2 regions of the Intrasporangium calvum DSM 43043 genome follow, and region 2 is predicted to be linked to the other one. Evidence: predicted binding sites of a transcription regulator. Region 2 holds the regulator's gene; the other holds the start of a gene.
The links. The regulator LexA, encoded in region 2, represses DNA repair genes until DNA is damaged. The targets are predictions, from matches to a motif close to TCGAACANNTGTTCGA.
Positions count from the first base shown of each region.

Region 1: INTCA_RS09940 (YbaK/EbsC family protein) is a predicted target of LexA. The motif match lies at 4,265-4,280, and genes of this name have one in related genera.

Region 1 covers NC_014830.1:2,199,877-2,206,973, forward strand. The annotation lists gene INTCA_RS09925 (DNA polymerase III subunit alpha) at 1-3,062, opposite strand, end outside; gene INTCA_RS09930 (SAV_6107 family HEPN domain-containing protein) at 3,062-3,553, opposite strand; gene INTCA_RS09935 (DUF6504 family protein) at 3,767-4,090, opposite strand; gene INTCA_RS09940 (YbaK/EbsC family protein) at 4,355-4,888, shown strand; gene metF (methylenetetrahydrofolate reductase [NAD(P)H]) at 5,126-6,034, opposite strand; gene INTCA_RS09950 (polyprenyl synthetase family protein) at 6,157-7,097, shown strand, end outside.
Region 2 covers NC_014830.1:1,597,407-1,604,503, forward strand. The annotation lists gene INTCA_RS07245 (Sir2 family NAD-dependent protein deacetylase) at 1-385, shown strand, start outside; gene INTCA_RS07250 (DUF6318 family protein) at 591-1,193, shown strand; gene INTCA_RS07255 (hypothetical protein) at 1,190-1,999, shown strand; one part of gene INTCA_RS07260 (IS3 family transposase) at 1,965-2,929, opposite strand; AL1L pseudoknot at 2,808-2,939, opposite strand; one part of gene INTCA_RS07260 (IS3 family transposase) at 2,929-3,226, opposite strand; gene INTCA_RS19835 (hypothetical protein) at 3,301-3,474, shown strand; gene INTCA_RS07270 (hypothetical protein) at 3,577-4,668, opposite strand; gene lexA (transcriptional repressor LexA) at 4,792-5,535, opposite strand; gene INTCA_RS07280 (LysM peptidoglycan-binding domain-containing protein) at 5,752-6,120, shown strand; gene INTCA_RS07285 (hypothetical protein) at 6,407-6,706, shown strand; gene INTCA_RS07290 (alpha/beta hydrolase) at 6,703-7,097, shown strand, end outside.

The DNA.
Region 1 (7,097 bases), 600 kb from region 2:
GGCTCGCGGGAGCCGCTCCCGACGGAGCTGCCGTGGGTCGGGTCCTGACCCAGTCCACCGGGCACGAGCCCGCCCGTGACGATGTCGTGGAGGGAGTCGAAGGCCCCGGCGAGGACGAGCCGCTCCGCCGTCGGCCGGGACACGCGGGCGCGTTGCCAGAAGTCGGAGAGGCTGGCGTAGGGCTGTGCTGCGACGATGCCGGCGATCTCCAGGTCGGAGATGCCGCGCACGTCGGCGAGGGAGAGTCGGATGGCCTCGTCGCCGTCCTCGGTGCGCTCGAAGCGGTACTCCCCTGTCGAGACGTTGACGTCGAGGCCGAGGATCGTGATGCCGAAGGCCCGGGCGTCATCGAGGATGAGCCGCTTCGGGTACATGCCCGGGTCATGGGTGAGCACCCCTGCGAGGAACGCGGCCGGGTGGTGGGTCTTCAGCCAGGCGGACTGGTACGTCGGCAGGGCGAAGGCTGCCGCGTGGGCCTTGCAGAACCCGAAGGAGGCGAAGGCCTTGAGGACGTCCCAGATCCGGTCGACGTCCTCGCGGGAGTAGCCCCGGGCGAGGGCGGCCGGCCGCCACCACTTCTCGACCTTCTCCTGCCCCTGCGGGGACCCGAGCGCCCGGCGCACCTCGTCGGCCTCGGCCAAGGTCACGCCGGTCGTCTCGGCGACGAGCTTGAGCACCTGCTCGTGGAAGACGACGACCCCCTCGGTCTCCTGCAGGGCGGGCACGAGCGTGGGATGGAGGTAGGTCGGCTCCTTCCATCCCTGTCTCGCGTTGAGGAAGGGGACGATCATGTCGCTCTTGACCGGACCGGGCCGGAAGAGGGAGATGTCGATGATGATGTCCTCGAAGGTCTGCGGCCCGAACTTGCCGATGAGCTCTCGTTGCCCCGGGCTCTCGATCTGGAAGCATCCGAGCGTCCGGGTCGACCGGATCAGCTCGAAGGTCTCCGCGTCGTCGAAGGGCACACTGGCCTCGTCATCGAGGTCGACCTTGGTCCCGTCGACCCGCTCCACCTCCGCCACCGCCTGGGCCATCGCCGACTGCATCCGGATGCCGAGGATGTCGAGCTTGAGCAGGCCCAGCGCCTCGACGTCGTCCTTGTCGAACTGGCTCATCGGAAAGCCGAGCCAGCTCGCCTCGACGGGCGTCCGGTCGAGCAGGCCGGAGTCGGAGAGCACCACCCCGCACGGGTGCAGGGCGATGTGGCGCGGGAGCCCGTCGAGGCGCTCGACGATGTCGTACATCAGCTGGAGGCGGGGCACGTCGAGCCCGCTCGCGCGCAGCTCGGGCAGCTCGGCGATGGCGTTGCGGACGTTGCGGGCGGCGATGTGCGGGAACGCCTTGGCCATGGCGTCGATCTCCTGGGGCGGCAGGCCGAGCGCCGCCCCGGCGTCGCGGATCGCGTGCCGCACGCGGTAGGTGTCCATCATCGAGACGCAGGTGACGCGTTCACCCCCGAAGTGGCCGAGGACCCGTTCGTAGATCTCGGTGCGCCGGGCGGACTCGACGTCGATGTCGATGTCGGGCAGCTCCGCCCGGAGCGGTGAGCAGAACCGCTCCATGAGCAGGCCGTGCCGCATCGGCTCCACCCCGGAGATGCCGAGCAGGTAGTTGACGACCGAGCCCGCCCCCGAACCGCGCGCCGCGACCCGGACCCCCATCTCGCGGATGAGGTCGCAGACCTGCGCCACGGTGAGGAAGTACGTCGCGTACCCGAGCGTCTCGATGACCTGCAGCTCGTCCTCGAGCCGCGCACTGACCGCCGCGAGCTCGCTGGTCCCGTGGTCGGGATAGCGCGTCGCGATCGACTCGCGGCACCGCCGCGCCAGCACCGCCTGCGGGCTGACTCCGTCGCGGATGCCGAGCACACCCGGCTCGGGAAGGTGGACCGAACCGATGCCCAGGTCGGCGCGTGGGTCCTGGATGCACTCGGTGGCCAGGGCCGTCGTCCGGGCCACGAGCTCGGCAGCCAGCTGCCGGACCAGGGGACCCCCGCCCACGAGACCCGGGCCGGAGACCTGCACCACGTCACGGGCGAGGGCGTGCATGACCGGCGTGGGTGAGAGGTGCCCCGCTGTCGTGACCCGGTCGAGATGACGCTCGTCCAGCGCGACCAGGCGGCGCGCCGCGTCGAGGACGTCGACGATCGCGGCATCCTGCGGGTCGGCGTGCCGGACCGCCGCGGTGATCACCGTGGGGACCCCGACCTCCCCGGCGAGCGCGAGCATCCGGCCGGCCTGCCCGAGGCTGCCGGGGAGGTCCTCGGGACCGCCGTGGCAGACGATCTCGACGACGAGGCCGTCCCGGGGCAGCAGGTCACGCCACTGCTCGAGCAGCGCGCGGGCGAGGGAGTGTTTCTTGGCGAGCACCGCCCGGCCGACGTCCGAGTCCGGCCCGAGGAGCACCACGAGCCGGGAGGGCGCCGACCGGGTCCTCCCGGACCTCACGAGCTTGACGGCCCTCCCGGGCCTGACGGACTTCCCGGACCTGGCCGGCTCCACGGACTCGGCAACCCTCTCCCTGGGCGTCCCCTCGTCTCCTGCCGTATGCCGCTGGGCTCGCTTCCCGGGTCCCGGGTCCTCGGGAGCGGGGTTGGCGTGCTCGGCGAGCAGTCGCGCGGTCGTCACCGGATTGCCGCGTTCGCCGCTCAGGTGAGTGTCGGTGACGAAGCGGCAGAGCGCAGCCCATCCCACACCCGGCGGGAGACCGGTCCGGCTGCCCCGGGCGAGGACGGTGACCCGAGGGAGGCGTGGGTCGACGAGGGCACCCCCTCGGACGGGGGTGCGCGTGCTGCGTGCCACCGCACCCGTCGCCCCCGGGTAGCGGCGCGGCTCGATCGGGTCCGGTCCGAGGGCGAGGTCGACCCCGAGGATCGGGGCGACATCGTGGGCCAGGCACGCCGTGACGAACTTGACCGCACCGTAGAGGCCGTCACGGTCGGTGAGCGCGAGCGCCGGCTGGCCGAACGCCGCAGCCCGTTCGACGAGCTGCTCCGGCTTGGCCGTGCCATATCGCATCGAGTAGCCCGATGCGACGTGCAGGTGGACGAAGCTGTCGGTCATCAGTCGAGCCGGTCCCCCGGCGCGGGTGTGGACGATGGCGCAGCCCAACCGGAGGAGGCCCCGCCCAAAGGAACCTGGGTCTGCGCTGCCGAGGTGGAGACGAGCAGTGGGGTCGTCAGCTCCGGGAGAGGAATGGTGAGCGGGACCCCGAGAAGGTCCTGGGCGATCTCGAGGAACATCTCGGCCTGGCGGAGCAGGTCGTCGGCCTCTCGAGCGGGGATCCGTCCCCCGCGGTCGATGACCGAGCGATGAGTCGAGCAGGCCGCAAAGAAGGCCGCCCACTCGGCGAGCTCGGGCGCGACGCCGGGCAGGACCTGCCAGACGCTGCGGGGCCGCGACCGGGCCGAGGGGGTGGTCCGCGCCGCCACGATCGCGGCTGCCGCGCGAAGCGCCCCGAGATGGGCGTCCCGGTAGCGCTCGGAGGCGTCGGCCGTGCGGCACGCATCCTCCAAGGTGCACCGGGCCCGCTCGAGCAGGTCGAGCACCGCCACCGAGATGGGCGGCCGGCGAAACGGTGACGAATCGCGGTCCGGCCGGCCCCATGAGGGTGAACGTGAGGTCGAACCTGAACCTGTGGAGGGACTGGTCTGCGTTGATGCGATGGTCATCGGCGGAGCTCCTTGTCAGTCGGCCTGGGTCCGTTGGCCTGGACAGTTGGCATGCGGCCAGTTGGCTCGGGCAGCCGCACTCGTCAGTGGGACTGGTCAGTCGGCGACCCGGACGAGAGACCACCGGTCCCCCGGCGCCGACTCGTCATGGGCAAGGTCGTAGACCCCCGGCGCGAACGACGAGCCGGGACTCGCCTCGACACGCCAGACCCGCTGCTCTCTCGCCGCTGCGGCGATCGAGCTGCCCGGCCCGACGTCGGCCTCCTCCGCGTCGAGCGCGTCCCGCCACCAGGCCCGTCGCTCCCGCCACTGCGAGAGGACGTCACGCACGACATAGAGTCGGCCACGCCAGATGAAGGCCTCCGGACGCTCCGGCTCCCCTACCCTGACCTCCACGGGATCACTGAACCTGCGCACCACGACACGTCTCCTTTCGGGACACACGTCGAGGCGGGAGAACCCGACCCAGACGACCGCTGCTCCACCGCGGACCGCCCGAACACCCTGCCGACGACTTGAACCTTGTTGTGGACCTCTGCTGAACGGTGGAGTCGAGAGAGCGAGCGGCTCACGCGCTCGGACTCGCCCACCGTATCGAACACCTGTTCGATTGAGTCAGCCTAACCCGCACCACTGACAGCTGCAACCAGTCCGGGGCTGGGACGCTGGCGCTACGGTGACCCCATGTCCGACCGGAGCCGAGAGTCCGACGCCGCGACGCGCGCGTCCACGGTCCTCGACCACCCCGCCGTGGCGCGGGTGCGCCAAGCCCTCTCCGATGCGGGCGTCCAGGCCGACATCGTCGTCCTCGACGGTGCGGCCCGCACCGCGGCCCAGGCTGCCGAAGCGCTCGGCACCTCAGTCTCCGCCATCGCCAACTCCCTCGTCTTCGTCGCGACGACGACCGACCATGTGACCGTCCCGCTCCTGGTCCTGACCTCGGGCGGTCACCGCGTCGACACGGACCATCTGGCCGTCACTCTCGGCTATGCGCGCATCGCCAAAGCGGATGCGGAGTTCGTCCGGGCAGCAACGGGATTCGCGATCGGCGGGGTTGCCCCAGTCGCGCACGCAGGTGCTGTGACGACGATGGTCGACGCCTCCCTGGCCGAGCACGAGGTCGTCTGGGCGGCCGCCGGGCATCCGCACACCGTGTTCCCGACGACGCACGACGAGCTCGTCCGGGTCACCGGCGGGCGCTCCGTCACCGTGCGCTGAGGCGGGGAAGCCACGTCCATCGGACGACAACGGCCCATCGGAGCCAGCCCAGCGGCATACTGCCTGAATCGGGCCAGCTGAGTATGCGTGCTCAGGCACTACGAACGACGGTCCGACAGAGTGACAGCGCGGGCCGGCCCGCGAACGGAGGGTTGCAGGGGTGCCGTCCGCTCGCGGATCGGCCCGTGCCGTATGCCGCTGGGCCCGGCGGGTGCCCCGCCGCGGACTCGGGGTGGCTCAGAGGTTGCCGTAGACCTCGAGCGTCGCCGACGACCGGTTCATCGTGATGAAGTGGATGCCGGGCGCACCCTCGTCGAGCATCCGACGCGCCGCCTCCGTGGCGATCGCCAGACCTTCGCGACGCACCGCCTCGGCGTCGTCACGGTGGCGCTCGAGCCGGTCGATGACGGCCTGCGGCATGGGCTGCCCCGCCAGCTCGGCCATCCGGACCACCTGGCGCGCGTTGGTGATCGGCATGAGGCCGGGGACCACCGGGAGCTGAGACCCGCGACGCGCGAGCTCGTCGCGAAGTCTCAGGTAGTTGTCGACGTCGAAGACCATCTGGGTGATGGCGAACTCCGCGCCCTCCCGCTCCTTGCGCAGCAGCGTCTCGACGTCGTCCTCGACGCTCCGGGACTCGGGGTGCCCGTCGGGGAAGGCCGCGACCCCGACGGTGAAGTCACCGAGCCCCTTGATGAGCCCCACGAGCTCGTCCGCATGGTTGAGCCCCTGCGGGTGGGCGACCCACGGCTGACCGAGCCCGCCCTGCGGGTCGCCACGCAGCGCGAGGATGTTGCGGACGCCCGCCGCGGCGTAGTGGCCGACGACCTGGCGCAGCTCCCCGACCGAGTGCCCGACACAGGTCAGGTGCGCCATCGGCGTCAGCGAGGTCTCCTCGAGCACCCGCTGGGTGAGGCGGACGGTGCGGTCACGGGTGCTGCCGCCGGCTCCGTAGGTGATCGAGATGAAGCTCGGCGACACCTTCTCGAGGCTCCGGATGGCACCCCAGAGCTGCTCGGCGGCCGCGTCGTCCTTCGGTGGGAAGAACTCGAAGCTGAAGGTCGGCGTGTCCGCCTTGACCATCGCTGCGAGAGACCGCGTGAAGCGCTCTGCGCGGGTCATCGAGGAAGCCGTGCCGTGTGCCATGCCGCCACCATAGATCGGAGCGTGTCCACGGCGCCGACCCGTGCCACGGGTCGGGCGTCCACCCGCGTAGGCTGACGGCGACGTGCGGGGCAGTCCGCACGCCCAATGATGGAGGAGCGTGCGTGACCAGCCGTACCGACCGCGACGCCCTGCGCCGCCGGGTCCAGCAGGCGATCGACGCGCACATCCAGGGCTCGCGCGCCGCGCTGGCCGAGATCGGCGACGACATCGCCCCGCTCGTGGACTCGGTCTCGCGCCTGCTGAGCGGCGGCAAGGGCCTGCGGGCGAGCTTCCTCTACTGGGGCTACCGGGCCGCCGGCGCCGCTGACTCCGACGCGCTCGTCCGGCTCTCCGCCAGCATGGAGTTCTTCCAGGCCGCCGCCCTGCTGCACGACGACGTGATGGACCGCAGCGACACCCGCCGCGGCATGCCCTCGGCGCACCGCGCGGTCGCCGACCTGCACCGGTCCCGCGGGTGGGCCGGTGACGACGCACGCTTCGGCGAGGGAGCCGCCATCCTCGCGGGCGACCTCTGCCTCACCTGGTGTGACGAGCTGTTCTCCACCTGCGGGCTCCCGGCCGAGGACCTGGCCCGCGGCCGCGGCGCCTTCGACCTCATGCGCACGCAGCTGATGGGCGGCCAGTTCCTCGACCTGCTCGAGTCCGCACGCGGCTGGGACGGGCTGGACCTCGAGGCGCGGATCGCCTCGGCGCGCAACGTCATCCGCTACAAGAGCGCGAAGTACACCATCGAGCACCCGCTGCTCATCGGCGCCCGCGTCGGCGGCGCCCCCGAGGCGGCCCTCGGTGACCTGTCCGCCTACGGCCTCGCCCTCGGCGAGGCGTTCCAGCTGCGCGACGACCTCCTCGGTGTCTACGGGGACCCCGAGGCGACCGGCAAGCCCGCCGGAGACGACCTCCGAGAGGGCAAGCGGACGGTGCTCGTCGCGCTGGCTCTCGACCTGGCGGGGGACGCGGACCGCGACGTGGTTGAGTCCCTGCTGGGCCGGGAGGACCTCGACGAGGCCGGCGTCCACCGGCTTCGGGGCATCTTCGCCGACTC
Region 2 (7,097 bases):
CGGCTCCCAGTGGGGGGAGCAGGTGCGTCCCGACGGGGACATCGTCGTCGCGGACTCCCTCGTGGAGTCGTTCTATCCGCCCCTGTGCCTCGTCTGCGGCCGGGACACGGTCAAGCCGGATGTGGTCTTCTTCGGCGAGTCCGTCCCGAAGTCGTTGGTGGAGCGATGCTTCGGGCTCGTCGACGCCGCCGGTGCAGTGCTGGTGCTCGGGTCGTCGCTGTCCGTGATGAGCGGCTACCGGTTCGTGCGGCATGCGGCGCGGATCGGCGTTCCGGTGGCCATCGTCACTCGCTCGGCGACCCGCGGCGACGGGGACGCAACGATCCGGTTGCACGCCCCGCTCGCTTCGACGCTGGACGCGTTGGGTGTGGCGCTGAGGCACTGAGGCACTGGGGCGCTGACGGACTGACGCACTGGCGCGCTGACGCACTGACCCGTGAGGCGGGTCAGTGCGTGAAGGCCGCGGGCTGTGGATGACGGGCGCGGTTCCGGGTGCGGATCGGGCAGGATCATGGGACCGTTCTGTCACGTTTGCGCCCGTTTGCACGCCGGTGGCGTGCCTCGTTCAAGGTCAGGGGATCTGAAGAGCCGTGTCGAGACGAACCTTCCTGCCGTATGTCGCTGGGCTCGCCCTCGCGGTCACGCTCACCGGGTGCGCGGCTGAGTCCGCTGCACCGGAGCCGATGACTCCGGTGCGGACGACTCCGGTGCCGACGGTGTCCGCGCCGAGCAGCTCGGTCGCCACGTCGGCGCCGGCGGCGCCGGACTTCCCGGAGGGGCTGCCAGCAGCCGCCAAGAAGCACACCAAGGACGGCGCAAAGGCCTTCGTCCAGCACTACATGGATCGTCTAAATGTCGCTTGGACCACCCCCGATCCGGACGCGATAAGGCAGCTGTGTGACGTGTCCGTCTCGAAGTCCTGCGCTGCCAACCTGCAGGACGCCGAAGACTACAAACGGAAAGGTTGGAAGTACTCGGGCAAGGCTGCACGCACCCTGAGGGTTGACACCCTGGGCCTTGAGTCCGGCGGAACGCACCGCGTCCTTTGGACCGGCATCCAACTCAGGAACGACATCATTGACGCGAAGGGGACGGTAAGGGAGTCATATCCGCGCGAAGATCTTCGCCTGGTGTTCGATCTCCGTTGGACGGCCTCGGGTTGGCTGATCCTGGATGAGCGGCTTGGGTCATGAGGGCGAGGTGGCTGATCGGTGGTGCCATGCTCGTCGTCTACATTCTTGCCGGCACCCTGCCCGCGACCGCAGGCAGCATCGGGGGCAACGCGACCAAGAGTGGTGCCGGAATCACGCTCTTCCAACGTGAACTCACCGAACTGGGTGCGGAGTATGCGCGGTTGTTGGTGAAGCCTCAGGCGCATTGGAGGTATCGGATCGCGATCTCGGGGTGTGATCTCGAGGGGGGTCCGGCGCTCAGTGGTCACTGCCTGGCGGCGGCGACGGCGGCGTGCGCGGACAACAGCCCGCGGCAGGGGTTGGGGCCGCTCTCGGACGTGTACCGGTGGTGGGTCGATCGGGACGGCGACCCGTTGCCGGCCGAGGAGTGGCCCGCCGGCAGCCGCCCGGCCGGTCCGTTGGGCCAGCAGCTGGTCGGTACCACCTGCCTGCCGAACCTGGTGCCGGGGGTGCGCCCGGTGCCGACGGTCGAGATGATCGTGGCGGCGTTCCACCAGACGCGGTGGGCGACCGCGCGGGTGGCCACCCAGCCGGAGGGGAACACGACGCTGGTCAACCTCGAGACCTTCTACCGGGTGCAGTGGTCGAGGGAGGGGTTCGAGCCGGGTGAGGTCGACACGGTCGACCCGGCGCGGATGTATGGCTACCGGGTGCAGATCCGGCCCCGGCTGGTCAGCTACCGCTACCACTTCGGGGACGGGGACTCGTTCGGGCCGACCGACTCGCCGGGCGGGACCTTGAACCGTACTGAGGTTCCCGGAGGGTGGGTTGTTACGCGACCTCCGGGATGGGGGTCACGGTCGTAGCCTGCCGGTGAAGGTGCTCGAACTCAACCGGGGGCAGGTACCCGATCGAGGAGTGCAGCCGCCGGGCGTTGTACCACTGGACCCAGCGGGCGACCTGCCACTCGACCTCGCGGCGGTCCTTCCACGCGGGACCGGGCAGGTCGATGGCCTCGGTCTTGAACAGCCCGATGGTGCTCTCGCAGAGCGCGTTGTCGAGCGCATCGCCGACGGTGCCGATCGAGCCGGCGATGCCGGCCTCGAGCAGCTCAGCGGTGAACGCGATCGAGGTGTACTGGCTCCCGGCATCCGAGTGATGGACCAACCCTGTTGCATCCCAGTGCGATTGGTGACGCTGACGCAGGCTGAGGGCTTGGCGCAGCGCGTCGGTCACCATCGAGGTGTGCTTGCTCGTGGTCACCCGCCAGCCCAGAATCCGGCGGGAGAACACGTCCACGACGAACGCCACGTACACGAACCCGGCCAGCGTCCACACGTAGGAGAAGTCGGCCACCCACAGCTGGTCCACCCGAGTGGGCACGTCCCAGCCCCGCTTGACCAGGTCCGGGTGCCGGGCCGCCGCCTCATCCCGCCGGGTCGTCACGGTGTGGTGCGTTCCTCGGCGTACCCCGCGGATCCCGGCGATCCGCATCAGCCGCGCCACCTGGTCGCGGCCCACGCCAAGGCCGGCACGGCGCGCCTCGTGATAGAGCTTGCGCACCCCGTAGACACGCCAATTCTGTTGCCACAGTGTGAAGATCGCGTTGACCAGATACGCCTCCTCGAGCGCCGCATCGCTGAGCGGGCAGGCCTTGCGGGCGTAGTAGGTGCTCGGCGCGATCTTCATGCCGTGCTCGGACAGCACGGTACAGATCGGCTCGACGCCGAAGCGGGCCCGGTAGGTGTCGATGTAGGCCACGATCACCGCAGTCGGCGGTCGAGCTCCGCCTGAGCGAAAAACGCCGAGGCGGTCTTGAGGATGTCGTTCGCGCGCTCGAGCTCGGCGACCCGACGCTTGAGTGCACGCACCTCCTCCGATTCCGCCACTCGAGCCGAGGCCGCCGGGCGGGAACCCGCGGCCCGTTCCTCGGCCTCGACCCAGTTGCGGATCGTGGCCTGGTTGATGTCGAGCAGCGCGCCGACCTGACGACGCGCCTCGACCTTCGCCTCCCCGTGCTGCTCGAGCCGGTCCAGGTACATCCGGACCGCCCGCTCACGGGTCGCCTCGTCGAACTTCTTCGGTGCAGGCATGAGAACAGTCTCCCTTGCTAGATCAACACCCTCCGGGAAACTCAGGACGATTCACCTACCCGCACGGGCAGGTGGTGCACACCTATTTGGAGGCGGGTCAGTTCGCCTCGTTCGTGCAGGTGCGGTTCGGGGCGCAGTTCCGGGTCAACGGGGGGCCGTGGATCGAGGTCCCGGACCAGGTCACGGTGCGCCAGCCGGCCACCACGATCACCGTCAAGCAGGCCCGGTCCGTCCTGGTCAACCAGTGACCCGGCACGAACTGCACACTCGAGCGCTGGTGGCGAAGAACTGCACACTCGACGATTGGGGCTGCCTGTCGCACTGACCTGCCAGGCGGGTCAGTGCGACAGCTAGGGCAGCCGGGGCTCCCTTGCCTGAGTGCCGGGCGGCCGGGGCTCCCGCGCTTGGGTGTCGGGCGCCGAGAACCGCTCGAAGGGAATGATCTCGACGACATCGGCGGCTCCTTCGGCAGCGACCTTGTCCTTACGGGTCGGGTAGTCCCAGAGCTCGGCTGTCTGCAGACCCCAGAAGACCAGGAAACTGAGGATGACCACGACCTCGAGGATGAGGATGACGTAGTTCCCGGTCAGGCCCATCAGGTGAAGGACGACCGTCACGCCGATCAGGGCCACCATGACGGCTGCGACCAGGCTGTACCGGTTGACCCAAGCGCGTGGCCCCTGCTCAGGCTCCCGCCCCCCTGGTGGAGTCGGTGCGGACCGGAGCTCATCGGACTGCTGCTCAGCCCGGCTGAGGCCACGAGCGTTGGCGATCATCACGCCGATGACACCCAGCACCATGGTGATCGCGGCGACCCCGTGGCTCACGTCCTTGAAGGTGTCCGGCCAGAAGAGGAAGAGACCGAGCTCGACAGCGAGGATCACCAGACAGATCCATGATGCGCGCCGTGCCCACTGAGCCACGTGACCGTTGAGCGGCGTGGGAGCCTCGTCGGCGGGCTGCATCGGGAGCTCGAGATCCTTCTGGGTGCTCGTGGCGCGCCGACGGTCCCGGCGGACGAGCAGCCACTTGGCGAGCACGGCCAGCGCCGTGGCGATGAGGAGCGTGGTGATGTTGTTGCGCACGGCAGCGGCGGTGAGATCGAGGTTCTGCACGGGGTACTTGGAGCCGCACCCGGTGTCGACGACGGTCGGGACGAGCGCGACGACGAAGGCCATGAAGCCTGAGAAGTCGAGCAACACGTCCTCGAGCGGGTCGTTGCCCTTGTAGACGATGAGGCACGCCCCGACAGCGAACAGCCCGCCGATGAAGGCACCTCGCGCCGGGGTGTGGTAATACGCGCTGATCGAACCGAGGAGGCACGGCTCGCCGCGGAAGGTCTCCAGCCCCACCGCGATGAGCAGCGTCAGCAGCAGCGGGATCGTCGCCAACCGCAGGTAGCGATACGTGTTCAGCACGGCGGCCTCGTGCGACTGCCTCATGACTGCCCTCCCGAGTGTGCAGGCCTGGTGACGGTCAGAGTCTGGCGTGGCTCGACGTGATACGCACCCCGAGCGGGACCGGGCCGGTGTACGGGACTGAGCTCAGCGGCATACGGACTGGGCTCAGACCCGGCGCAGGACCGCGGTGACCTTCCCGAGAACGGTGGCGTGGTCTCCGTCGATGGGGGAGAACTCGGGGTTGTGCGGCAACAGCCACACGTGGCCGTCCTTGCGCTTGAACGTCTTCACGGTGGCCTCGCTGTCGAGCAGCGCCGCGACGATGTCGCCGTTCTCGGCGGTCGGCTGCTGGCGCACGACGACCCAGTCGCCGTCGCAGATGGCCGCCTCGATCATCGAGTCGCCGACGACCTTCAGAAGGAAGAGGTTGCCCTCGCCGACGATCTGCCTCGGCAGGGGGAAGACGTCCTCGACGACCTCCTCAGCGAGGATCGGCACGCCCGCAGCGATCTGGCCGAGGACCGGGACGTAGGCGGCGGCCGGCCTGGCATCGCCCGAGTCGGTCTCGGTGTCGTACTGGGCGCCGGACCCGGACTCGACGCCGGATGTCCCTCGGCGACGGCCCGAGGATGCCGGACCCGCGTCGGGAGAGACGATCTCGAGCGCGCGCGGCCGGTTGGGGTCGCGCCGCAGGTAGCCCTTCGCGACGAGGGCGTTGAGCTGGTGGGAGACGCTCGAGGGGCTCGACAGCCCGACGGCATCGCCGATCTCCCGCATGCTGGGCGGGTAGCCGCGGCGGTCGACCGAGTTGCGGATCACCTCGAGCACCCGACGCTGACGGACGGTCAGCCGGTCTCCCTTGTCCCGGTCGGGAAGCTCGGTCACGCCCATGGTGATCCCCTTCGTCATGCTCACGCGGCTGCTTGGTGGCGACTCGTCTCAGGCTGTCACAACAGGCACTGTCGGTGGTGACTGGTGTGCTTCCTGTTGTGGATGAAGCCTAGGGGGCTTCGAACACAGTTGCCAAACATTTGTTCGACGTGTCGCTCGACAATCTTCGGGGTGACGTGTTAGAAATTCGTACAGGCGTTCTATCGAACACCCGTTCGCAGTGAGGGAGGCACCATGGCCGCACAGGTTCTCGAATTCCTGGTTCCGGTCGAGCCAGCACCGGTGGCACGGCCGCGACTCGTGCTCGTGCCGCCCGTGACCGAGCCCACCTACCGGCTGACTCGACGGGGTCGGGTGGTCGTCGCCTTCTTCGTCGCACTGCTCGTCGCCGCGCTCGGCCTGGCCCTCGCGGGGCAGCTGGCGTCGGCGTCCGGACAGCCCGAGTCGGTCACCGTCGAGGCCGGGCAGACATTGTCCGAGATCGCCCTCCGAGAGCTTCCGCAGCTGCCGATCGCAGCCGGCGTCGTCGAGCTCCAGCTGGCCAACAACCTCTCCACCTCCTACGTCCATGCTGGGCAGACGCTCGTCATCCCTGAGCTCTGAAACAGCCCTCGGGCCGTATGCCGCTCAGCTGGCTCCTGTTTGCGCGCTGAGTGCTGCTTGGCTCCCCTGATCGGCCGCGTTGGCTCCACCTTCAGCGGCTGGTGCACCGGCGCTTCGACCCCGCCGGGGCACCCGGAGCGCCGCACCCTCGCCGTGACCGGCGTCGGTGCGGCGTTCTCGTGTCTGGCACCGGGTGGCGGGTGGGGGGCGGCCTGTGGACAAGACCTCCGGCGGAATCGGCGCTTTTTCCTAGCCTCGTCGGGATGGGGCTGGGAGGAGTCTGCAGATGAGATTTGAGGTGGAGCCCGACGCGCTCGTGCGCGACTCGGGCAGGTTCGGCGAGGCTGTCCGGGCGTTGGACGGCGTGGACGTCGGGAGTGCCGTGGCACCGGTGGCCCAGGCCTTTCCTGGGGGTCTGACCGCTGCGGCGATCCGGGAGCTCGGCGTGGCGTGGGGTGACCGGCTGCTGCGCGCCCGGCTCGGCCTCGCGAGGGTCGGGATGGACCTCGCGGCAGCGGGGGAGTCCTACGCCGTCGTCGAGCAGGTGGCGCGCCGCGCCGTCAGCGGGTCCGGTGAGCTTCCGTGACCCGGCAGCTCGGCGTCCGGGACATCAGGGCCTTTCGGCCCGCACTGGTCCTCGAGGTGGTCCACCGGCTCGAGATCCAACGGCGACGTGTCATGGGGGCTGCCGACGCGGCTCTGCGTGCCCGGGCCGCGGGACGCGAGTGGCGGGGGCGGGCGGCGACGTCGGCGAGCCAGGCCCAGTCGGGGGCGGTGGCACTGTTGGGTGACGTGTCGGCCCGCATGGGGGTCACGGCGTCGGTGCTTCGCGGTCTCGCGGCGCGGATGGAGGCCTGCCTCGAGCTGGTCCACCGAGCAGAGCGGATCGCACGGGACCGAGGTGCGTGGACGGACGCGGACGGCCTCGTCCAGGTGCCCCACCGCTTCCCCACGGGCGACCCGACGATGGACGCCCA